3 regions of the Allobosea sp. BIWAKO-01 genome follow, and region 3 is predicted to be linked to each of the others. Evidence: predicted binding sites of a transcription regulator. Region 3 holds the regulator's gene; each other region holds the start of a gene.
What was found. Region 3 encodes HrcA, which represses chaperone genes, less so after heat shock. Its sites were predicted from a motif close to GTTAGCACTCNCNNNNNGNGAGTGCTAAC; they were not measured.
Positions count from the first base shown of each region.

Region 1: groES (co-chaperone GroES) is a predicted target of HrcA. The motif match lies at 4,288-4,316, and genes of this name have one in related genera.
Region 2: groES (co-chaperone GroES) is a predicted target of HrcA. The motif match lies at 2,758-2,786, and genes of this name have one in related genera.

Region 1 is NZ_BCQA01000002.1:184,859-192,754, reverse strand. It holds gene BIWAKO_RS32660 (ABC transporter permease subunit) at 1-232, opposite strand, end outside; gene BIWAKO_RS32655 (M24 family metallopeptidase) at 238-1,368, opposite strand; gene BIWAKO_RS32650 (ABC transporter substrate-binding protein) at 1,371-2,408, opposite strand; gene BIWAKO_RS32645 (type 1 glutamine amidotransferase) at 2,437-3,144, opposite strand; gene BIWAKO_RS32640 (GntR family transcriptional regulator) at 3,141-3,866, opposite strand; gene groES (co-chaperone GroES) at 4,383-4,670, shown strand; gene groL (chaperonin GroEL) at 4,717-6,354, shown strand; gene BIWAKO_RS36455 (hypothetical protein) at 6,476-6,802, opposite strand; gene BIWAKO_RS36450 (3'-5' exonuclease) at 6,854-7,258, shown strand; gene BIWAKO_RS35735 (hypothetical protein) at 7,392-7,664, shown strand.
Region 2 is NZ_BCQA01000001.1:757,847-765,742, reverse strand. It holds gene phnD (phosphate/phosphite/phosphonate ABC transporter substrate-binding protein) at 1-529, opposite strand, end outside; gene groL (chaperonin GroEL) at 719-2,356, opposite strand; gene groES (co-chaperone GroES) at 2,403-2,690, opposite strand; gene BIWAKO_RS03490 (MarR family winged helix-turn-helix transcriptional regulator) at 2,997-3,383, shown strand; gene BIWAKO_RS03485 (PaaI family thioesterase) at 3,465-3,950, shown strand; gene BIWAKO_RS03480 (DUF1801 domain-containing protein) at 4,013-4,426, shown strand; gene BIWAKO_RS03475 (helix-turn-helix transcriptional regulator) at 4,526-5,338, opposite strand; gene BIWAKO_RS03470 (hypothetical protein) at 5,421-5,921, shown strand; gene BIWAKO_RS03465 (VOC family protein) at 5,945-6,325, shown strand; gene BIWAKO_RS36560 (DUF930 domain-containing protein) at 6,359-7,051, opposite strand; gene BIWAKO_RS03455 (DMT family transporter) at 7,245-7,896, opposite strand, start outside.
Region 3 is NZ_BCQA01000001.1:1,566,241-1,574,136, forward strand. It holds gene lepA (translation elongation factor 4) at 54-1,859, opposite strand; gene BIWAKO_RS07170 (helix-turn-helix domain-containing protein) at 1,973-2,572, shown strand; gene BIWAKO_RS07175 (GNAT family N-acetyltransferase) at 2,569-3,108, shown strand; gene BIWAKO_RS07180 (MarR family winged helix-turn-helix transcriptional regulator) at 3,105-3,578, opposite strand; gene BIWAKO_RS07185 (anthrone oxygenase family protein) at 3,668-4,147, shown strand; gene BIWAKO_RS07190 (DUF3297 family protein) at 4,159-4,401, opposite strand; gene BIWAKO_RS07195 (ankyrin repeat domain-containing protein) at 4,651-5,313, opposite strand; gene hrcA (heat-inducible transcriptional repressor HrcA) at 5,310-6,392, opposite strand; gene rph (ribonuclease PH) at 6,535-7,251, shown strand; gene rdgB (RdgB/HAM1 family non-canonical purine NTP pyrophosphatase) at 7,254-7,896, shown strand, end outside.

The DNA of each region.
Region 1 (7,896 bases), on a different contig from region 3:
CAATGCCGAGTGTCGTGGCGAGGACGGAGCGGTAGACCGGAACCTCGACCATCCGTCGGAAATGCGAGAGCGTGAAGCCAGCCTCGCCGAACGCGAGTTTGAGCAGCGATAGGACCGGGACAGCGAACAGCACCCCGAGCACGATGGCGAAGGGCAGTAGCCCGAGCCAGACCGGGAAGCCACGCCCCACTGCCGCGGGACGGGGGGCCGATGCGGAGGGGGACGTCGTCATGCCGGTCAAGCGACGAAGAGCTGGCGCGGGAAGTTGGTCAACCGCTCGCAACCCTCCTCCGTGACGGTGATGGTCTCGGACATGCCGAAGCCCTTCGCCAGCACATACGTGTGGAAGGTCATGCCGGGCTCGAAGCGCCAGGTCGCGGTCGGCTCCGCCTCCAGCGGCTCGCCCCCATTGGGCTGCAGCATCAGTCCCACGGAGTAGAACGTCTTGTTGGTATAGGTTTCGCGCAGGCCAGCGGAGAGTACACCCTCGCGATAAATCGAATCCGGCACCGTCGCGGCGACGCCTGGCTTCACGGCGGCGATGGCGGCGTCCTGAATCGCGATCAGTTTGGCAACGATCGCGTGCTCCTCGTCAGTTGCCGAGGCGACCTTGATTGGGCGCATGAAGCGCGCATGGTAGTGGCGCACATTCGGCGTCGTCTCTAGCTGGACGATGTCACCGGTAGCGAGCACACGATCGGAATAGCCGCCATGCAGGTGATATGCGCGCTCGCCGGACGACAGCACGCCTGGTCCAGGCAGGTCGCTGCCGGCGCGGATCATTGCCGCGCAGATCTCAGCAGCCATCTCGCGCTCAGTCGCCCCGGCCTTGGACGAGGCTATGCCCGCCGCCATGCCGACCTCCGCCGCCTTACCTGCCGCGCGCTGATACGCGATCTCCGCGGGCGACTTGATGAAGCGCATCGCCGTGGTGAATCGTGAGGCGTCGCTCCAGATGGTTTCGGGCAGCGCCGCGCGCAACGCGTCGTAACGCGATACACTGAGCGTCCACGCCTGCATTTCGACCGCGAGTTTTGCCTGGGCGCCAACCGTCTCGGTAATTGCACGTGCCGCGACCGCAATACGGTCGTCGGAATCCGTCCACATCACCCGCTTCGGAAACACGCAGGTCGCGTCGAGATAATATTCCTCAACATCCCGGCAGAACAGAACGGGGTCGCCGTCGAGTGGGATTACCGCGAACTGGAAGCTCGAATATCCGCGCGTGAAGAAGCCGGTGAGGTAGGTCACGGTTTCGGGCAGGAAGGCCACGAAGGCGTCGCGCCCGGTCCGCGCCAACTCGGCGCGGACTTTCTCGACCCGCGCGAGATAGTCCTCGCGCGGGAACCAGGGGGAGGCAATCGACATCGTCATTCCTTCAACATGGCAGTGTAGGCCTCGGTCACCTTCGCGCCGTTGTCCGCCCACCACTCGATGTCGAGGAACAGCGCGTTCTTCAGCCGCTCCGGCGTGGAAGGAAGGTTCTCGGCCCGTGCAGCGGGAATAGAGGCCCAAGCCTTTTCAGTGGTCGGCCCATAAGCGACGTATTCAGACAGGCGGGCGTTGTTCTCCGGCTTGGCGATGTAGTTCAGAAAGGCGACGGCCTCGGCCTTGTTGGGAGCGCCCTTCGGGATCATGAAGAAACCGACCTGAGGGATCTGCTGCTCCCAGGCCATGGCGATCGGCAGCTTGGACTCGATGCCGGATTGGAAGCGGCCGTTCCAGCCCAGAGCCATGACAACCTCGCCCGATCCAAGCGCCTGGACCGGCTGCGCGCCGCTTGCCCACCAGACTGCGACGTGGGGCTTCAACGCGCGGATCTTGTCGAGCGCACGCTTGAGGCCGGCCTCAGTCGAAAGTGTCTTGTAGACATCCGCCATCGGGACGCCGTCGGCGAGCAACGCCGCCTCGATGACCGTCTCGGGCTTGTCGGGAAGGGTTCGCTTGCCCGGGAACTTTGCCGTGTCCCAGAAGTCTGCGAAACTCTTGGGCTGCGCTGCGCCTGCCGGGAAGGCCTTGGTCGAGAAGCCAATGAGCGTAGAAAAAATCTCCGAAGCGACACCATAGTCATTGCGCGCGCCTTCGATGATGTGATCCGTATTGACCATGTCGGGCGTGATTTTTTCGAACAGCCCCTGGCGGACGCCGCGCATCAGCCCGCCACCGCCGGCAGTGACGATGTCCCAGCTGACGGATTTGGTTTCGACCATTGCCTTGATCTTGGCGGTCTCCGGCCCGGTATCCTCTTCGACCTTGATGCCGCTCTCTTTGGTAAACGGTTGAATCCAAGCCTTGCGGATTGCCTCCTGATAGGCACCGCCCCAGGAAGAAAAGGTCATCTCCTTGGCGCTGGCGAACCCCGGGGCGAACAGCGCCAATGCTGTGGCCGCGACGATGAGCTTTTTCATAACCCTCTCCTCTTTGCCGAAGGGCGGTTTAGGCGGCGGTTGCGCCGCAAAGTGCGGCGAATTTGCTAAGCATGGTCTTGGCCGGCAGGGCCTCGTCGGCGGTTGCCTTCAGATCCTGGATATCGGCACCGTCGCGTTCCATCGTGGCGCGACTCTGCTCGAACCAGAGCTGCGCCTGCGCCTTCGTGATCTCGGGATGGCCCTGGATGCCCCAGACTTTGCGATCCCGAAAACGCCAGATCTGATTGGGGCAGAGGTCGCTGGACGCCAAGATCCGCATGTCTGGGTGGTCGGCGCGCACCTCGTCGTTGTGCCAGACGAACATGTAGACCCGCTCGCCGATCTCATCGGCGATGGCGTCGGTTTTCGCTTCCGGCTTAACGTCGAGCCACTTGTTGCCGACTTCGCAGAACGATCGGCGGAACACCTGATCGCGCCCGCAGAGTGCCGAGGCGAGGATTTGGCTGCCGAAACAGACGCCGAGCATGGGGATGCCGAGGGCATCGGCCTCCCGGATCAGATCGTGCTCGCGATTGATGAATGGAATGTCCTCGTACGCACCGTGGGGACTTCCGGAGAGGAATATGCCGTCATATCCGTCCAAGGTTTCGGGGAAGTCACCGTTGAAAACCCAACGAGCGTCGACGTCGAGGCCCCAGGCCTCAAAGCGTTCGGGCAACTTTGCCACCGACTCCTGCCTTGGGCCATTCTGCAGGAAAAGCATACGTCCGCTCATGACGTCGATCCTTGGTTCTTTCGGTCGCCGCGTGTGCCCGCCGGTGGGTCGTACGCCAGCGTGCCGGCGAGCAGGTCGAGGATTCCCTGGCGCGTATTGTCGAGATGGACCGTCATCGCCCGGGCAGCCGCATCGCCATCGCCTTGTTCCAAGGCTGCGACGATTGCGAGATGCTCATCTTTCCCCGGGGCGAAACGGCGAGGTATGCGAGCCAGTCCGAACATGCGGGTGCGCTCACGGAGGTCCTTGACGAGCCGAGCCATCATCCGGTTGCCACTTGCCTCTGCAATCGACAGATGGACGAGGTCATCGACGGTCCAATGGCGATCGTGAGATACCTCGCGCGGGTCGATCATCCCCTCGATGGCGGCACGCAATTCGACCAGCCGCGATGGCGCCATGTGGCCCGCTGCAAGCCGCGCGGTCTCGCCTTCGATGAGGCGGCGCGTCGCGAGAATCTCCATCACATCCTCGAACGAAACGCTCTGGACGGTGAGTATTCGCTTGTCGCGGCGCAGATAGCCTTCTCCCGCAAGGCGGCCGAGCGCCTCGCGAACCGGTGTTCGTGAGAGCCCGAGCTGTTCGGCAAGCTTGCGGTCCTGGACCACTGTGCCGCCCGGCAGCTCGCCGGCAAATATCATGCGCCTGATCTCGTGCATCGCGCGCACTGCGAGCGATTCATCAGGGAGCGCTTGGCCCGAGGAATGTACGGTCATCTCCATGTGGGATACTTTTGGTATACCAAGCATCCGGGTCAAGCGAGCCGCTGCAAAAATGAGCAGCACCGGCGCCTAACTTTCGATCACTCCCTTAAGTTTGAGGGCAGATCACGAGCATTCAACGGCGCTCACTTCCGACGAGATCGACCTCAGTCGAGAAGTTCCCAGGGCGCTGATCGATTGTGCCACCAATTGCAGACGCTGCTAGTGCCGCCGCATCGGCCCGTTAATCGCGAGAGCGGTGCCACGTCGCCTTGCGGTATTGCCGCCACGCCGCCGTTCGCATGTTTCGGAGCCGGTGGCTCTTGACGAGCATCTCTACCGTTTTCCGATGTCGCCGAGTGCCGCCCGGCTTCTAGATCGAACTCATAGCGGGAGGGCTCCTTGACTCTCGCGGCGGCCGCGCGCCTAGCTCCCGCCATCAGTTGGCACTCATAGATCGAAACTGCTAACGGGTACCCCTTGCGAGCCCGTTGAATGACGCTCGCACCGAAATCCTACCTATAGGAAGACAGAACCATGAAGTTCCGTCCGCTGCATGACCGCGTCGTGGTCCGTCGCCTTGATGGCGAAGAGAAGACCAAGGGTGGCATCATCATCCCCGAAACCGCCAAGGAAAAGCCCCAAGAGGGTGAAGTCGTCGCCGTCGGCCCTGGCGCCCGCGACGAAGCCGGCAAGCTCGTTACCCTGGACGTCAAGAAGGGCGATCGCGTCCTCTTCGGCAAGTGGTCGGGCACCGAGGTCAAGATCGATGGCCAGGATCTCCTGATCATGAAGGAATCCGACATCATGGGCGTCGTCGGCTGAACGCCACGCGACCTCCATTTCCCGTTTTCATTAAGGAGTAGCTCGCATGGCTGCTAAAGACGTCAAGTTCTCCACCGACGCGCGCGACCGGATGCTGCGCGGCGTCGAAATCCTCAACAACGCCGTCAAGGTCACGCTCGGTCCCAAGGGCCGCAACGTCGTGATCGACAAGTCGTTCGGCGCTCCCCGCATCACCAAGGACGGCGTCACCGTCGCCAAGGAGATCGAGCTCGCCGACAAGTTCGAGAACATGGGCGCCCAGATGGTGCGCGAAGTCGCTTCGAAGCAGAACGACCACGCCGGCGACGGCACCACCACGGCCACCGTTCTGGCCGCCGCGATCATGCGCGAAGGCCTGAAGTCGGTTGCCGCCGGCATGAACCCGATGGACCTGAAGCGCGGCATCGACCTCGCGGTCGAAGCCATCGTCACGGACCTGAAGAAGAACTCGAAGAAGGTCACCTCGAACGCGGAAGTCGCGCAGGTCGGCACCATCTCGGCCAACGGCGACGAGTCGGTCGGCAAGATGATCGCCACCGCGATGCAGAAGGTCGGCAACGAGGGTGTCATCACCGTCGAGGAGGCCAAGACCGCCGAGACCGAGCTTGATGTCGTCGAAGGCATGCAGTTCGACCGTGGCTATCTCTCGCCCTACTTCATCACCAATGCCGAGAAGATGGTTGCCGAGCTCGAGGACCCCTACATCCTCGTTTTCGAGAAGAAGCTGTCGTCGCTCCAGGCGATGCTGCCGATCCTCGAGGCCGTCGTTCAGACCGGCAAGCCGCTGCTGATCATCGCCGAGGACGTGGAAGGTGAGGCTCTCGCCACCCTCGTCGTCAACAAGCTCCGTGGCGGCCTGAAGGTCGCGGCCGTCAAGGCTCCGGGCTTCGGCGATCGCCGCAAGGCCATGCTCGAGGACATCTCGATCCTGACCGCCGGTCAGCTGATCTCGGAAGACCTCGGCATCAAGCTCGAGACCGTGACGCTCAACATGCTCGGCCGCGCCAAGAAGGTGCGTATCGAGAAGGAGAACACCACGATCATCGACGGCGCCGGCCAGAAGAAGGACATCGAGGGCCGCGTTGCGCAGATCAAGGCGCAGATCGAGGAGACCTCGTCTGACTACGACCGCGAGAAGCTCCAGGAGCGTCTGGCCAAGCTCGCCGGCGGCGTCGCGGTGATCCGCGTCGGCGGCGCGACCGAGGTCGAGGTCAAGGAGAAGAAGGACCGCGTCGACGATGCCCTGAACGCGACCCGCGCTGCGGTCGAAGAAGGCGTCCTGCCGGGTGGCGGCGTCGCGCTCCTGCGCGCCCTGTCGACCGTCAAGGCGATCAAGACCGCCAATGACGACCAGAAGACCGGCGTCGAGATCGTCCGCAAGGCGATCATGTCCCCTGCCAAGCAGATCGTCGACAACGCCGGCGATGACGGCGCTGTCGTGGTCGGCAAGCTGCTCGAGTCGAAGGACTACGCCTACGGCTACAACGCCCAGACCGGCGAGTACGGCGATCTGGTCAAGATGGGCATCATCGACCCGACCAAGGTCGTGCGCACGGCGATCCAGGACGCGGCTTCGATCGCCGGCCTGCTGATCACCACCGAGGCGATGATCGCCGAGCTGCCGAAGAAGGACGCCATGCCGGCTATGCCGGGCGGCGGCGGCATGGGCGGCATGGACTTCTGATCGTCCAGGCCTCTCTCTACCCCTCCAAGGAAGGCCCGGCGCAAGCCGGGCCTTTTTCGTTTCGACAGCACCGATATTGGCGAGGTTGGCCGAGGCGAACTGGCAGCCGCCCGGTGTCCTACTAATTACCGGCGGAGCCCCGCCACATCGCAGAGCCAGCAGCCCCGACCGCGCCCGGCTCCGCTGCGTCGACCTCGGCCAGCCAGTGCATCGAGATCAGGAAGTCGAGCATCAGCGCGTCATACTCGACCTGGCCGCCCAGGATCTCGCTTCCGCGCCTGTCGCGCGGCTCATCGTCGACTTCCTTCCTATTGCGAGTGGCGCACCACAGCCCGCCGCCCATCGGCGTCTCCTCGATCTTGTCGTTTTTGATCGCGATTTCGATGAGGAGGGGGAGTGTCGACTCCGCTCGCGATGGAACTGTTTCGTTGGACAGGCGCGCGAACACATCGCGTCAGGAAAGGTAGACCTCGCAAGTAAGGGGACCTTGAGGATCGTCATGGCCGTCGGACGCGACAGCATCGTCGCCATGTCGAGCGACTATGCTCATGGGAACCGCTTGGACCAGTTGATTGCCGATACGATCGACCGTGCCCACAGCCTCCTCGAGACCGGCGCCTCGGCAGCCGACGCGCTCGCGTCGTTCTCCGGCGACCGTGCGGTGCGGATCATGTCGATCCACAAGAGCAAAGGCCTCGAATTCGAAACGGTTTTCGTACTTGGCGTCGAGAAGCAGTCCTTTTGGGGTAACCAAGACGAAGAACGTTCGACCGACTTCGTCGGCATTTCGCGAGCCAAGAAGCAATTAGTTCTCACGATCTGCGACCAACGCTCACCGCCCGCAGGAGCGAACAACTGGCGGGTTCACCGGACGCCGCACGGCGAGTTCCTCGGTTACGTCTAGACTCCGGCATCGCTCAAGCTTGGCAGCGTACACGCTTCAATTGCGACTGCGCTTTGCCGTTCAATCGCGTCGTTTTCATCCGTTGATCTAGGTTTGGCTCCCGCTCCACGCCTGCGCTGGGTCCGAGACCAAAATGACCTTGTTGCTAGTTTCGCAACGAAGAGTCATGATGATGGTGGTGCTGGGCGGTGGCCGCCGCCCAGCACCGTCTTCGTCAAAGCATGAAGAAATGGGCCGCGAAACGCATGCTAAATGCGTTTCCGGTCTTTTTCATTCGCAGGTCGAACTTAAACGGCCAGATCATCCACTACCTCCTTTCCGCCGCATCAAGTCCGAACTGTTCGGACGAGTTCTTTGCGCGACAGAATCATTATGCATCCGACTGGGTCGTTTCGTCGAGTATTAGTGCGCCGCAAACCCTGTGGACACGACATCTTGTATGTATCGGTAGGTTTTGGGGATAAACTACATGCTTGCAGCCAACATTTTGAAATGACGAGTGTTTTCGGCCCGCAGAGTAGCGATGAGATCCCATTATTCTTCGCCAGAAAGCATAAGATTCGCGACGCGTACGGTTACCTATGCGTCAGCGCGGCGAAGGCCGAAGTGAATTAAGAGAGCGCCTTTGTTCATTGGGC
Region 2 (7,896 bases), 810 kb from region 3:
AGACGGTGCCGCCGAAATGATTCTGCGGATCAAAGCCTTGTTTGCGCAGGAAATAGGACGGGAAGGCGAAGCCCGATGTCGAGTTCGGATCGGCGAAAGCGAAGTTCTTGCCCTTCAGGTCCGCAACCGACTTGTAGGGGCTGTCGGCACGAACGACGATGACCGAGTAATAGCCTTCCTGGCCGTTGTTATCGATGTCGCGGAACAGAGGCTGCAGCTTGTCGCCGAGGACGCGGCGGCCGAGCGAGTAGACCGCGGGCCCGAAGCGGGCGAATTCGAGCTGGTCGGCCCGCAGTGCCTCGACGAGGCCGGCATAGTCGCTGACCCGATAGAGCTTCACGGGAACGCCGAGCTTGCCAGTGAGATAGTCGATCACCGGCTGGTTGCGGGCGATCGCGCCCGCTTCATGTTCTGCCGACGAGACGCCGAAGCGGATTTCCTTGATGCTCTGGCGCCAGTCGCTCTGGGCCAGGGCGGGAAGGCCGGTGAGGGCGCCAAGGCCGGCAATCATGGTGCGACGTGTGAGCATATCTGGCCCCTGAAACAGTGAGCGTCATTTGCTCAGCGGGACGCGACGGCGCGATTACGGCGGGATGGCGGTTGCGTGACGCGTCGGGCCACTGTCGCGCGGCAAGGCAGAGCCAGGGGCTGGCAGATAAGAAAAAGGCCCGGCTTGCGCCGGGCCTCCGTCGTATTCGCGAGAAGCGATGGACTTCGATCAGAAGTCCATGCCGCCCATGCCGCCGCCGCCCGGCATGGCCGGCATGGCGTCCTTCTTCGGCAGCTCGGCGATCATCGCCTCGGTGGTGATCAGCAGGCCGGCGACCGAAGCCGCGTCCTGGATCGCCGTGCGCACGACCTTGGTCGGGTCGATGATGCCGGCCTTGACCAGATCGCCGTACTCGCCGGTCTGGGCATTGTAGCCGTAGGCGTAGTCCTTCGACTCGAGCAGCTTGCCGACCACGACAGCGCCGTCATCGCCAGCGTTGTCGACGATCTGGCGGGCCGGAGCGGTGATCGCCTTGCGGACGATCTCGACGCCGGTCTTCTGGTCGTCGTTCTGGGTCTTGATCGACTTGACGGTCTGGAGCGCGCGCAGGAGCGCCACGCCACCACCCGGCAGGATACCTTCTTCGACCGCAGCGCGGGTCGCGTTCAGGGCATCGTCGACACGGTCCTTCTTCTCCTTGACTTCGACTTCGGTCGCGCCGCCGACGCGGATCACCGCGACGCCGCCAGCGAGCTTGGCCAGACGCTCCTGGAGCTTCTCGCGATCGTAGTCAGACGAGGTCTCCTCGATCTGCGCCTTGATCTGCGCAACGCGGCCCTCGATGTCCTTCTTCTTGCCGGCGCCGTCGATGATCGTGGTGTTCTCCTTCTCGATACGCACCTTCTTGGCGCGGCCGAGCATGTTGAGCGTCACGGTCTCGAGCTTGATGCCGAGGTCTTCCGAGATCAGCTGACCGGCGGTCAGGATCGAGATGTCCTCGAGCATGGCCTTGCGGCGATCGCCGAAGCCCGGAGCCTTGACGGCCGCGACCTTCAGGCCGCCACGGAGCTTGTTGACGACGAGGGTGGCGAGAGCCTCACCTTCCACGTCCTCGGCGATGATCAGCAGCGGCTTGCCGGTCTGAACGACGGCCTCGAGGATCGGCAGCATCGCCTGGAGCGACGACAGCTTCTTCTCGAAAACGAGGATGTAGGGGTCCTCGAGCTCGGCAACCATCTTCTCGGCATTGGTGATGAAGTAGGGCGAGAGATAGCCACGATCGAACTGCATGCCTTCGACGACATCGAGCTCGGTCTCGGCGGTCTTGGCCTCCTCGACGGTGATGACACCCTCGTTGCCGACCTTCTGCATCGCGGTGGCGATCATCTTGCCGACCGACTCGTCGCCGTTGGCCGAGATGGTGCCGACCTGCGCGACTTCCGCGTTCGAGGTGACCTTCTTCGAGTTCTTCTTCAGGTCCGTGACGATGGCTTCGACCGCGAGGTCGATGCCGCGCTTCAGGTCCATCGGGTTCATGCCGGCGGCAACCGACTTCAGGCCTTCGCGCATGATCGCGGCGGCGAGCACGGTGGCCGTCGTGGTGCCGTCACCGGCGGCGTCGTTCTGCTTCGAGGCGACTTCGCGCACCAGCTGGGCGCCCATGTTCTCGAACTTGTCGGCGAGCTCGATCTCCTTGGCGACGGTGACGCCGTCCTTGGTGATGCGGGGAGCGCCGAACGACTTGTCGATCACGACGTTGCGGCCCTTGGGACCAAGCGTGACCTTGACGGCGTTGTTGAGGATTTCGACGCCGCGCAGCATCCGGTCGCGCGCGTCGGTGGAGAACTTGACGTCTTTAGCAGCCATGCGAGCTACTCCTTAATGAAAACGGGGAATGGAGGTCGCGCGGCGTTCAGCCGACGACGCCCATGATGTCGGATTCCTTCATGATCAGGAGATCCTGGCCATCGATCTTGACCTCGGTGCCCGACCACTTGCCGAAGAGGACGCGATCGCCCTTCTTCACGTCCAGGGCAACGAGCTTGCCGGCTTCGTCGCGGGCGCCAGGGCCGACGGCGACGACTTCACCCTCTTGGGGCTTTTCCTTGGCGGTTTCGGGGATGATGATGCCACCCTTGGTCTTCTCTTCGCCATCAAGGCGACGGACCACGACGCGGTCATGCAGCGGACGGAACTTCATGGTTCTGTCTTCCTCTAAGAAGGTAGAAACGGAACGCGCGGCCTGCGTGGGAACACGGCCGGCATCTGTTAGCAGTCTCGGGTGCCGAGTGCTAACGGATGCGGCGGAGATAGGCTCGCCCCCGGGATGAGTCAAGGAAGCTTCTCGGCGGAAAGTGAATCGAAATTGCGGCGTCGCAAGACAGGGCGTGGCAAGAGGGATGCTGCGCAACCCCAAGCGACGCGCTATCCTGTTGGAATGACCGAGCCCGTGCCCGATCCCCGGCTTGACGACATCGCCCGCTCCTGCGTCGCCTTGCACGTTCGAATGACTGCACGCGCCGTCACGCGCGCCTATGACGAGGCGATGCGGCCGAGCGGGCTGAAGATCACCCAGTTCGTCCTGCTCTCGGCGCTCAGCACCGGCGCCTTCCGATCCGTGACCGAACTGGCCGAGCGTTTTGCGCTGGAACGCACCTCGCTCACCCGCAACCTGCAATTGCTCGCCGCGGAGGCGCTGATCGAACCGCTGGAGTGCAAGGGCAGGGCCCTGGTCTATGCCGTGACCGACAAGGGCCGCGCGGCGATCGAGGCCGCGATCCCTTACTGGCAGGCGGCGCAGGAGCGGATCGAGGGCGGGCTCGGCCGGGAAAGATGGAACGAGACCCGCGATGGCCTGCGGGCTTTGCGGCGGGTTGCCCGCGGCGCGACCTGAACGCTGTCTCGGGTGGAAGCAGACCTTGACGATCCGCGGCGTCTCAGTAACGTGTATCTGCACGTTAATTGAGGGCTGTCCATGTCGCGAAAGATCGGCGTCGTCTCGCGCGAGGTCTTGCTGGCCGAGGACGGTGTGTCCTTCCTGCGTGGCATGATGGAGGGGCGACATCCCGGCGCGCCCTTCGCCGATGCCATGGATTTCGATCTCGCGGAGGTGGAGGAGGGGCGGGTGGTATTCGTCGGCAAGCCGTCGGCGCGCTACTTCAATCCACTTGGCACGATCCATGGCGGCTGGACCGCGACGATCCTCGATTCAGCCATGGCCTGCGCCGCTCACGCGACGCTGAAGGCAGGCGAGGGCTACACGACGCTCGAGATGAAGATCAACTATGTCCGTCCGGTGATGCCGGGAAGCGGTATCGTACGGTGCGAAGGCAAGTTGATCCATCGCGGGGGTACGGTCGCGACGACCGAAGGCAGGCTCACAGACGAGCGCGGCAAGCTGCTCGCGCATGGCACCGAAACCTGCATGATCTTTCCGGTCGGCGTTGCGGCAGGCCGCTGAAGTGGCGTCGTCAAGCGGTTCGTGACTAGGATACGCGCCGATGCCCCGGGGCTGAGTTGTCCATGCAATTCGCGGCGTTTCAGGATCTCGCGGTCGACGCAGCTTTTCAGTCATTCGCTGAGCCGCTGAGGGCGCCGCTGCTCCGGCTGCGACAGCTTATCCTCGACACAGGCGCCCGGGCGACCGGGCTCGGCGGACTCGTCGAAACCCTGAAATGGGGCGAGCCTGCCTATCTCCCTGTGAAACAGCGTGTGGGGACGACCGTAAGGGTCGCTGCGCTGAAGGGATTGAGCAGTCACTACGCGATGTATGTCCATTGCCAGACGACACTGGTCGAGACCTTCGCGCGCCACTACCCCGACACCTTTCGCTTCGAAGGCAGCCGCGCCCTCGTCTTCCACCAGGATGAAGACATCCCTGTCGGGCCGCTTGAACACTGCATCGGGCTCGCGCTGACCTATTACCGCTGGCGCTAGGGCATCGGACCGAAAAGTGGAATCCGGTTTTCGAAAAAATCCGATGATCAAACAAAGAGATAGATCGCCGGTCCTGCGTCCGAACGGACGCACGGCGATCTAGGGCCGGGCACGGTACGCGCTGGGACACGATCCCATCACCTGGAGGAAGCGGCGGTTGAAGGTCGAGAGATCGCCGAAGCCTGCATCGAAGGCGATGTTCGCGATTGTCAGGTTGGACCGGCTAAGCATCGTCGCGGCGCGGTGCATCCGTGTCCGCAACAGGAACTGATGCGGCGTCATGCCGATGAGCGTCCGGAAGGTTCGCAGAAAATGATAGCGGCTCATCGCCGCCTCGCGGGCGAGACCGGCGAGCGTCAACGGCTGCTCGCTTTGAGCTTCTATCAGCCGCAATGCTCTGGTGACCCGGCGCGCGTCCTGGGCGCTGGGGGCGACTGCCGCCGGGGGCTCGCCATTCTGCAGGGCTGCGACAGCCCCAGCAAGCCGAACCGCGATCTCCTCGAGCTGGTTTGCATCGCAGCGCGCAGCCTCCGCTACTGCCGCGAGCCGGGACGATGCCAGCGACGGTGGCAGGCAGGCCCGCGCAAATTCGAACCGCTTGGCTGCCGGCACGCCGGCTACGATGTCTTCCAGGTGTTCGGGCTCGAACTGGAAGGCGAGGCAGCGATCGCCAATCGCGTGTTCATGACCGCATTCGAAGCACGTGCCTCGGTTGCCGAGCAGGATTGCGCCCGGCGCGAGCAGGGCGGTTCCGAGCGAAGAGCGATACTGAAAGCTGCCCGCCGTGACGACGGCGATGCAGCAATGCTCATGCCGTTCCTCGAAGGCAGGATCGGACGGGCCCGCCGTGCAGACGATGTCACGCACACGCCAGCCCGGGCCGGATGCCAGAAGTTGCGACGTCGCTGTCATCTCGATTCAGCAATTTTTCCCAAGCGCCAGGCAGTGAGAGCGACTTAACTCGCGGCATTCTGCACAGCACTGGAGCCTGAACATGGCAGTGGCCATCACCACTTTGAAGGAGGTCCTCCATGCCGACGGGCCCGCGCCCGATCGGGTCGAGCAGATGGGTCTCTACAGCTGGCTCATCGGGGCATGGGCGATGGATGCCGTGATGCATGCCGATGATGGCACTCGGCATGAAGGCAAGGGTGAGATCTGTTTCGGCTGGGTTCTGGGAGGACGTGCGATCCAGGATGTCTGGGTCCTGCCCGGCTTCTTCCACGGCACGACGCTGAGGGTCTACGACCCCGCGCTCGACTCCTGGCATATCCTCTGGAGCGACCCGCTCAAGCAGTATTACACGCGTCAGCTCGGTCGGGCAGAGGGGCCAGATATCGTCCAGCACGGCAAACTGGAGGACGGCACCGCGATCCGCTGGCGCTTTACCGAGATCACACCGAACGCGTTCCGCTGGCTCGGAGACCTTTCATCCGATGATGGAAAGACCTGGCGCCTCCAGGCCGATTTCCGCGCCCGGCGCCTCACTGCCTGAAACCACCCCATAGGAGGACCTCCATGTTCGACCATGTTTCGATTGGCGTTCGCGAGATCGCCCGCACCAAGCGCTTCTACGATGCATCGCTTGGAGCGCTCGGCTATCGCTGCCTGAGCCAGGACGACAGCTCGCTAGGCTATGGCGGAGATGCGGTCGCCTTCTGGATCGGAGCAGCCAAGGCCCCGGTCCCGCCGGATCCGGGTTCGAACCTCCACTTCTGCTTCGCGGCCCCCAGCCGGGCGAGCGTCGACGCCTTTCATGCCGCTGCGATCAGCGCGGGCGGCACGGACAATGGCGCGCCGGGGCTGCGGGCGGATTACGGGCCGAACTACTACACGGCCTTTGCGGTCGACCCGGACGGATACCGGATCGAGGCTTATTGCGGCCGCCCGGAAGGCTGAAGGACCACGGCAAACGCAACGGCGGCGCCTGCTTCAGTGCATCGTGGGGAGATTGTGCGCAGCCCATTCGCTGCGGGGAACCGCATCGCCAACCAGGAACTCGAAACCGGCGACCTTGGTGCGATCGGGCGTGGTCTCGCATCTGAATTTGAGCCTGTACCATCGCTGCTTGCTGCGGAAGGCGGCGCCGTCGGCCTGCAGCATTCCTGCCGAGAATCTGATGTCCGCCATGGCGTAGGCGACAACCCTGTCTGGCTGGAACTCGGCTTTCCATGCCTGGATCTGGCTCATTGCTTCGAGGTTGCATAATTGCTCGATGCGCTCTGAGGGCTCCAACTGGGTCAGGGCTTCCCGCGCCTGCCGGCTGCGCGGTTCGGCCAGAACCTTGCCGGAAAGCGTTCGTCTTGCCCGGATCATGACGGGCGCCGCGGCGACAGGAGCGGGATTGGGGCGGGGCTGCGGAGGAGATTGCGGCGCTGCGGCAGTGATCTCTGCCGGTGCAGGCTTCGGAGCCTCGGGAACGGGCTCCTTCTGCCTTGGTTCGGCCACGGCTTCGACCTGTTGCGGCGTGACCAACTCGACCTCGATGCTGTCTTCCGGCACCGGTTTCAACGGCTCGATACTGGGTAGCCAGATCAAAGCCCCCAAAAGACCGACATGCAGACCGAGCGAGCCGATGGCGCCACGGGCTTGCGATCCGTGACGCGGATGTCGGGAGGATCTCATGGATCACAGCGCTGCCGCGATGAAGAACGCACTCACCGGTGGGCCCCTCCGCGTGCTGTTCGGACGGCAGCAGAAGTCGCAATCAATCGGGCGCTTTTGCGGCAGCCGCTCGATCGTCCGACCGGATGTCGTATCGGATCCGGCCCGACACTGGCCTTCCCGAAAGCCGAAATCCGGCCTTCGGGCCGAGACTTCAGCGTCTGCTGACCGCCACGGCGCCGGCGACGATCAAGACGGCGCCCGCATAGGTGGTCCAGAGCGGAACTTCGCCGAAGAAGGCAAACCCGAGCAGGCTCGCCCAGACAAGCGCCGTGTATTCGATTGGCGCGAGCCGCGACGCTGCTGCGCGGGCAAAGGCGGAGGTCAGCATGAGATGGCCGGCGACGCCGAGCAGGCCGGCGCTGAGATAGGCCAGCAGGTCTCTGCCGGTCATGGGTACGAAGGCGAGCCAGGCGGGAATGGCGAGGCAAAGCGCCGGCCCGCAATTCTGGAAGGCGACGATGACGGCCGGATGTTCCTTCACGGCGATCCGTCGCAGCAGGATCAGATTGAAGGCATAGGACACTGCCGAGAACAGGGCTGCGGCGACGCCGAGCTCCGCTCCGGTGACGCCGCCGTGCAGCCTGGGCCAGACCATGACGAGCATGCCGAGCAGGCCGAAGCCGAGGGCCTGGAGAATGCGCCCGTCGAGCCGTTCCTTGAGCAGAAATCCGCCGAGCAGGGCGACGAAGACCGGTGCAAGGAAGGACAGGGTGAGCGCCTCTGCCAGAGGGAGCACCGAGATGGAATAGAAAAAGCTGCCGGCGGTGAGCACCACGAGCGGCACGCGCACGATGTTGCCGATC
Region 3 (7,896 bases):
CGAAGCCGGCCCCGGGATGACCTTGGCGATAGAGAGAGGAGCCTGGGCTCCGCTCAGGAATCCATCTTCAATGCAGCGATAAAGGCTTCCTGCGGGATTTCGACCTTGCCGAACTGCCGCATCTTCTTCTTGCCTTCCTTTTGCTTCTCCAGAAGCTTGCGCTTGCGGGTGGCGTCGCCGCCATAGCACTTGGCGGTCACGTCCTTGCGCAGCGCCCGGATGGTCTCGCGGGCGATGATCTTGCCGCCGATCGCGGCCTGGACCGGAATCTGGAACATGTGCGGCGGGATCAGTTCCTTGAGCTTCTCGCACATGGCGCGGCCGCGAGCCTCGGCGCGGGTCCGGTGGACCAGCATCGAGAGCGCGTCGACCGGCTCGGCATTGACCAGGATCGACATGCGCACGAGGTCGCCCTCGCGATAGTCGGTGATGGCGTAGTCGAAGGAGGCGTAGCCCTTCGAGATCGACTTCAAGCGGTCGTAGAAATCGAACACCACCTCGTTCAGCGGCAGGTCATAGACGACCTTGGCCCGCGAGCCGACATAGCTCAGGTCGATTTGCAGGCCGCGCCGATCCTGGCAGAGCTTCAGCACCGAGCCGAGATATTCGTCCGGCGTGAAGATGGTGGCGCGGATCCAGGGTTCCTCGATCGCCTCGATTTTCATCACATCCGGCATGTCCGCCGGATTGTGCAGCTCGAGCGTCGTCCCGTCCCGCAGCCTGAGATGATAGACCACGGACGGCGCGGTCGAGATCAGGTTGAGATTGAACTCGCGCTCAAGCCGCTCCTGGATGATCTCGAGATGCAGCAGTCCGAGGAAGCCGCAACGGAAGCCGAAGCCGAGCGCCGCCGAGGTCTCCATCTCGTAGGAGAACGAGGCGTCGTTCAGGCGCAGCTTCGACATTGCCGAGCGGAGCACCTCGAAATCGGCCGCATCGACCGGGAAAATGCCGCAGAACACCACCGGCTGCACCGGCTTGAAGCCCGGCAGCGGCTCGGCAATCGGCTTGCGGTCGTCGGTGATGGTGTCGCCGACGGCGGTATCGGCGACTTCCTTGATCGAGGCGGTGAAGAAGCCAACCTCGCCGGGGCCGAGTTCCTTCACTTCCAGCATCTTCGGCTTGAATACGCCGACACGGTCGACGCCATAGGCGGCATTGGCCCGCATCATGCGGATGGTCATGCCCTTCTTGAGCACGCCGTCGATGATGCGGACGAGCACGACGACGCCGAGATAGGCGTCGTACCAGGAATCGACCAGCAGCGCCTTCAGCGGCGCTTCGAGATTACCCTTCGGCGCCGGCAGTTTCTGGACGATAGCTTCCAGCACGCCTTCGATATTGAGACCGGTCTTGGCCGAGATCGGCACGGCTTCCGAGGCATCGAGGCCGATCACGTCCTCGATCTGCTGCTTGATGCGCTCGGGCTCGGCGGCCGGCAGGTCGATCTTGTTGAGGACCGTGACAATCTCGTGGCCCGCATCGAGCGCCTGATAGACGTTGGCGAGTGTCTGCGCCTCGACGCCCTGAGAGGCGTCGACGACCAGCAGCGAGCCTTCGCAGGCGGCCAGCGAGCGCGAGACCTCATAGGCGAAGTCGACGTGGCCGGGCGTGTCCATCAGGTTGAGGATGTAATCCTTGCCGTCCTGGGCACGATAATCGAGCCGGACAGTCTGCGCCTTGATGGTGATGCCGCGCTCCTTCTCGATATCCATCGAGTCGAGGATCTGCTCGCTCATGTCGCGGGCCGCGACCGTGCCGGTCTGCTGGATCAGCCGGTCGGCAAGGGTCGACTTGCCGTGGTCGATATGGGCCACAATCGAGAAATTGCGGATGTTGTCGAAACTGCGCGTGCTCATGGGCGCGCAATAGCAGTGAAGCCGCACGGGGCCAAGGGTTTGTGGCAGGTGCCTTGCTTCTGCGCAGCATGATGGCGCTTGACATTCTACTATATTAGATTTTCTCTACTAAAATGGATCACCCTCTCGAGAGAGACATCGACAAACGCCTCGCGACACGCCTGAAGTCGGCCCGCCAACGGCGAGATCTGACGCTCGACGTGCTTGCCGAGCGCACCGGCGTCAGCCGCGCGATGATTTCGCGAATCGAACGGGGCGAATCGAGCCCGACGGCAGCCTTGCTCGACCGATTGACCGCCGGACTCGGCGTGACCTTGTCGTCCCTGTTCCATGAGGAGCGCCATGCCGGCCCGGTCGCGCGCCTGGTCGATCAGCCGGTCTGGCTCGACCCTGGCACGGGCTATGTGCGGCGCAATGTCTCGTCGCCGGGCATCGGCTCGCCGGTCGAGATCGTCGACGTGACGCTGCCACCCGGAGCACGCGTCCTGCTCGACGGACCGCGCATGCTGCACCGCCTCGACCAGCAGGTCTGGCTGCTCGCCGGAGAGATCGAGCTCAGCTTTGGCGGCGCCAGCCATCGACTGCGGAGCGGCGACTGCATCCACATGCTGCTCGACGGGCCGATCACCTATCACAATCCCGGCCCGGAGCCGGCCCGCTACGCCGTCGTGCTGATGACGGCAGACGGCTTATCCCAGGAAAGACCACGATGACGACGCAGCTCGTTGATATGGCCTCTATCACGCGTCTCGATGCCGCTGGTGCGCGCAACGCCATCCCTGCGCTCACGGGCATCATTCGGGATTCCGTCGCGAACGGCGCCTCTGTCGGCTTCATGGCGGAGAATACCGAGGCCGATTTCAAGGCCTATTGGACAGGTGTCGCAGCCGGCGTCGAAACCGGGCAGATCCTGCTTCTGGTCGCACGGCAGGGCAACGAGATCGTCGGCACCGCGCAGGTCCACCCGGCCGGCAAGCCGAACCAGCCGCACCGAGCCGATATTGCCAAGGTCCTGGTGCATTCCTCAGCGCGCCGGCAGGGTATCGGCGAAGCACTGATGCTGGCGGCGGAGGCCGAGGCGTTGGCGGCCGGACGGACGCTGCTCTGCCTCGACACGGACGAGGCTGGCCCGGCGCGGCGGCTTTATAACCGGCTGGGCTGGACCGAGATCGGCACCATCCCGCGCTATGCGCTGATGCCCGATGGCAGCGATTGCGGCTCGACCTTCTTCTTCAAGTCACTCGCCTAATCCACCGGATTGGGGCTGACCGGCAGACCGGGCTCGGCCGGCTTGTCGGAGAGTGAGGAAATGACGCGGCGCATGCCAGCGAGCAGCTGCTCCGCCTCCTCCTCCGGGAAGCCGGCCAGCGCCCGCCGGTTGACCTGCCGTGCCTCCGCAAGCGCAGCCTGCTCCAATTCCCGGGCCCGCCCTGTCAGATGAATGATACGGGCGCGGGCATCGGCAGGGTCGGGCCTGCGCTCGATGAAACCGTCGCGCTCCATGCGCGCAAGCGTGCTGGCCATCGTCGCCTGCTCGACATCGAGCCGTTCAACCAAGTGCTTCTGCGTGACGCCGTCTTCACGCCAGAGTTCGAGCAGGACCATGAACTGCGCCGGCGCAAGCCCGAGCGGCCGGATGGATTCAGCCAGGGCCTTGGCGAAAAGCCGCGCCATGTGGTTGGCGAGATAGCCGGCCGAATGAGTCTTGAAGGTCGTCACGATCGCATCCCCCTGCCGGGTCGAGATATCAATTGAACAGCATGCTATGCAATGATATATAGCATGCTGTTCAAAATCGGGAGGTGACGATGCCCCAAGGGACCGACCTCATTCCGCAATCCGCGATCGCCCGAAGCATGGGACCGATCACATTGGCACTGGCGGCGCTGTTCACTGGCGCAGCGATCTACATCCTCGCCGCCGAGCAGCCGGCGCGGCTGTCGCTCGACGACGGGGCGCTTCTGCGGCAATGGCAAGCGGCCATCGGCCCGGCGACGCGGATGCAGGCGACGCTGGTCGTGATCACGACGCTCTGCGCCGGTCTGTCCTGGCGCTCCGCCCGTAACCCCGCCTGGCTGATCGGCATGTTCGCGATCTTGGCCAATCTGCCGTTCACGCTACTGGTCATCGCACCGATCAACACGGAACTGCAGGCCATGGCCGCGGCGCAAGCCAGCGCCGCGAGCCGCCATCTCATTCAGCGTTGGGGCGAGCTTCACGCCATCCGCGCCGGGCTCGGGCTATTCGCCGTCTTCTGCTTCGGCTGGGCACAGTCGCGGCGTCCGTGAAGACCTGAGCCTTACTCCGCCTTGCGATAGTATGGCTCGACCGGCCCCTTGAGCGTGATCGTCATCGGCCTGCCGAAGCGGTCCTTGGCGGCGCCGGCCGCCACCTTGATCCAGCCCTCGCTGACGCAATACTCCTCGACATTGGTCTTCTCGGTGCCCTTGAAGCGGATTCCGATATCCTTCGCCAGCACCTCGGCGTCGTAAAAGGGGCTGTCCGGGTTGACGGAGAGACGGTCGGGGAGCGTGTCGGTCATGTCTTTGGCCTTGTGGTCTGGAGCGCACCTGGGTCGCTTTGGCGGCAGAGGTAACGCCAGAATGCGTCGATGCCAAATCGGGATGCTTGAGCGGCCTCCTGGCCACTGCGAAATTCGGGGCCGGCGACGTCATGGAGCGCGGGATGGCGGTCCACCTGACCGATCGGAGGAGCAGTTTCGGTCCGAGGCAACTCGAAGCGAGCGAGCTTCACGCCAGCGAGCAGGTCATGACCCGCGGGCTGGAATCGTTCAGCGGCCGCCGGCCTTCTCGATCAACGCCGCGACGGCCCGCTGTCCGCGCTGGCGGGCATGGGCGAGCGGTGAAAGGCCATCCTTGTCGGCAAGACTGGGATCGGCGCCGGCATCGAGCACAAGCTTTGCAACCTCCTGATGCCGCGGCCCGCCATCGCCCAGGATGACGATCTCGAGCAGGCAGGTCCAACCGAGATCGTTGACGTGGTCCAGGTCGATGCCGCTGCTCAGGAGCAGCTTGACCGTCTCGACATGAGCGCGCTCGCAGGCCGGGATCAGGGCGTTGCCGCCATAGCGGTTGCGGATCGTCAGGTCGGGCTTCAGCGGGATCATCGCAGCGACGATCTCGGCGCGACCAGCGGCACCGGCGAGCAACCAGGGTGTGTCGCGATCGGCGGCCTGCGCATTGATGTTGGCGCCCGCCGCAAGCAGTGCCTTCGCGATCGCGACATGATTGCCAGCCACGGCGAGCAACAACGGCGAGCGCCCCTGCGCATCGCGAGCCTCGAGATCGGCCCCGGCCGCGATCAGCCGGGAGACCTCAGCAGTCCTGCCGGCGGCGGCCGCATCGAGGAGGCTCGCCTGTCCGTTCTGCCCCATCGCCGCCATCGCAAAAACTCCCAGCACCAGAATCAGTCCCGCTCGTAAGACGTGCTTCACCGCGCACCATCCAGAAGCCGCCCCACGACCTTGGCAGTGTAGTCCACCATCGGCACGATACGGGCATAGTTCAGCCGTGTCGGGCCGATGATGCCGACGACGCCGACGATACGCTGCTCGGCATCATGGAAAGGGGCGGCGATCATCGAGGAGCCGGACATCGAGAACAGCTTGTTTTCGGAGCCGATGAAAATGCGCACGCCGTCGCCGGCCTCGGCGCGGGACAGCAAGTCGATCACGTCGGTCTGCGTCTCGAGGTCCCCGAAGAGCAGCCGGATACGCTCGAGATCCTCCTGGGCCTTGAGATCCTCCAGCAGATTGGCCTGGCCACGCACGATCAGATGGCGATCGCTGCTCGGACCGGATGAGGTGGCGATGCCGCTTTCGACAAGTTTCGCCGTCAACGCATCGAGTTCGCGCTCCATCGTGGCGCGATCATCCGCGATCTCGCGGCGGAGTTCGCTCAAAGTCTTGCCGAGGACACGGGCGTTGAGAAAATTCGCGGCCTCCGTCAGGGCCGAGGCGGGCAAGCCCGGCGGCAGCGCAAGCAGGCGGTTTTCGACCGCGCCGTCCTCCGCCACGAGCACGACAAGCGCACGCGCCGGCTCCAGCCGAACAAACTCGATATGTTTGAGCCGCGAATTGGCCTTGGTGGTCACGACAACACCGGCCCCTCGCGACAGGCCCGACAGCAGTGCAGACGCCTCGGTCAGCGCGCCGTCCAGCGTCCGGGTCGAGGCCGCCGCCCGCATCTGCGCCTCGATGCGGGCGCGCTCGTCGGAGGTCAGGTTGCCGACTTCCATCATGGCGTCAACGAAGAAACGCAATCCGCGCTCCGTCGGCAACCGCCCGGCCGAGGTATGCGGCGCGTAGATCAGTCCGGCCATTTCGAGGTCGGTCATCACATTGCGTACAGTTGCCGGCGACAGGGCCACCGGCAGCAGCCGCGCGATGTTGCGCGAGCCGACGGGCTCGCCGGTCGCGAGATAGCCATCGACGATCTGCCGGAAAATCTCACGGGAGCGTTGGTCGGTCTCAACCAGCCCGCCAGGGCTGTCCTGCCGCGTGGGCGCGCTCATGGCGAGGCGAGTATCAGCTTGCACATAGGCTATTGTCCCTTCGGCGCGGCGGCGGATCAAGAGGCAAGCGCTGGCTGCTTGCCTTGCCGCGCCCGGCCCAAACGCCTACAAGCCGCCGAACTCACGAAATCGGGATGTGAACATGCGACCCTCCAAACGCGCGGCCGACGAGATGCGCAAGGTCACGCTGGAACGCGGCGTGGTGCGCTATGCGGAAGGTTCCTGCATGGTCAGCTTCGGCGAGACCAAGGTGCTCTGCGCCGCGACGGTCGAGGAAAAGGGCCCACCTTGGCTGCGCGGCACCGGCAAGGGCTGGGTCACGGCCGAGTACTCGATGCTGCCGCGTGCCACCCATGAACGGACACGCCGCGAGGTCACCTCCGGCAAGCCATCCGGCCGCACGCAGGAAATCCAGCGCCTGGTCGGCCGCTCGCTTCGCGCGGTCGTGGACCTGACCGCCATCGGCGAGCGCCAGATCGTGGTCGATTGCGACGTCCTCCAGGCTGATGGCGGCACGCGCACGGCTTCGATCACCGGCGCCTGGGTCGCGCTGCACGACGCGCTGAAATGGATGGAGGGGCGCGGCATGCTCAAGGCATCGAACCCGCTCAAGGATCATGTCGCCGCGATTTCCTGCGGCATCGTCGCCGGCAACCCGGTCATCGATCTCGACTATGTCGAGGATTCCGGCGCGCAGACCGACGCGAACTTCGTCATCACCGGAACAGGCGGCCTGGTCGAAGTGCAAGGCACTGCCGAAGGCGCTCCCTTCTCGGAGGATGAGCTGATGGCCCTGCTCCGGCTCGCCAAAGGCGGCGTCAGCAAGCTGGTCGCGTTGCAGAAGGCGGCGGTGGCCTGACCATGAGCGGACATCGGCTTCTCCAAGGCAAGGTCGTGATTGCGACCCATAATCAGGGCAAGCTGCGCGAAATGCGCGAGCTGATGGCGCCCTATGGCGTCGATCTGGTCTCAGCCGGTGAACTCGGCCTGCCCGAGCCCGAGGAGAATGGCCACATGTTCTCGGAGAATGCCGCGATCAAGGCGGTGGCCTCTGCGCAAGCAAGCGGCCTGCCGGCGATTGCCGATGATTCCGGCCTGTGCATCGATGCGCTCGACGGAGCCCCTGGCCTGTTCTCCGCCAACTGGGCCGGGCCGGGCAAGAACTTTGCCCCGGCGCTCGCCCGCGTGCAGGCCGAGCTCGCCAAGCGCGGCGCAACGACCTCCGACAAGCGTCGGGGCCATTTCGTCTCCGCGCTGGTCATCGCCTGGCCGGACGGACACCAGGAGCTGTTCGAAGGCCGCGTCTATGGCGAGATCATCCATGAGCCGCGGGGCCCTTCAGGCTTCGGCTATGATCCGATTTTCAAGCCGGACGGCCGCGCCAAGACCTTTGGCGAAATGTCTTCCGATGAAAAGCACGGCGTGCCGGATGATGGTTCGGAGGCGTTGTCGCATCGCGCCCGCGCCTTCCAGCTTCTCGCCGCAGCCTGCCTGAGGCTGCCCC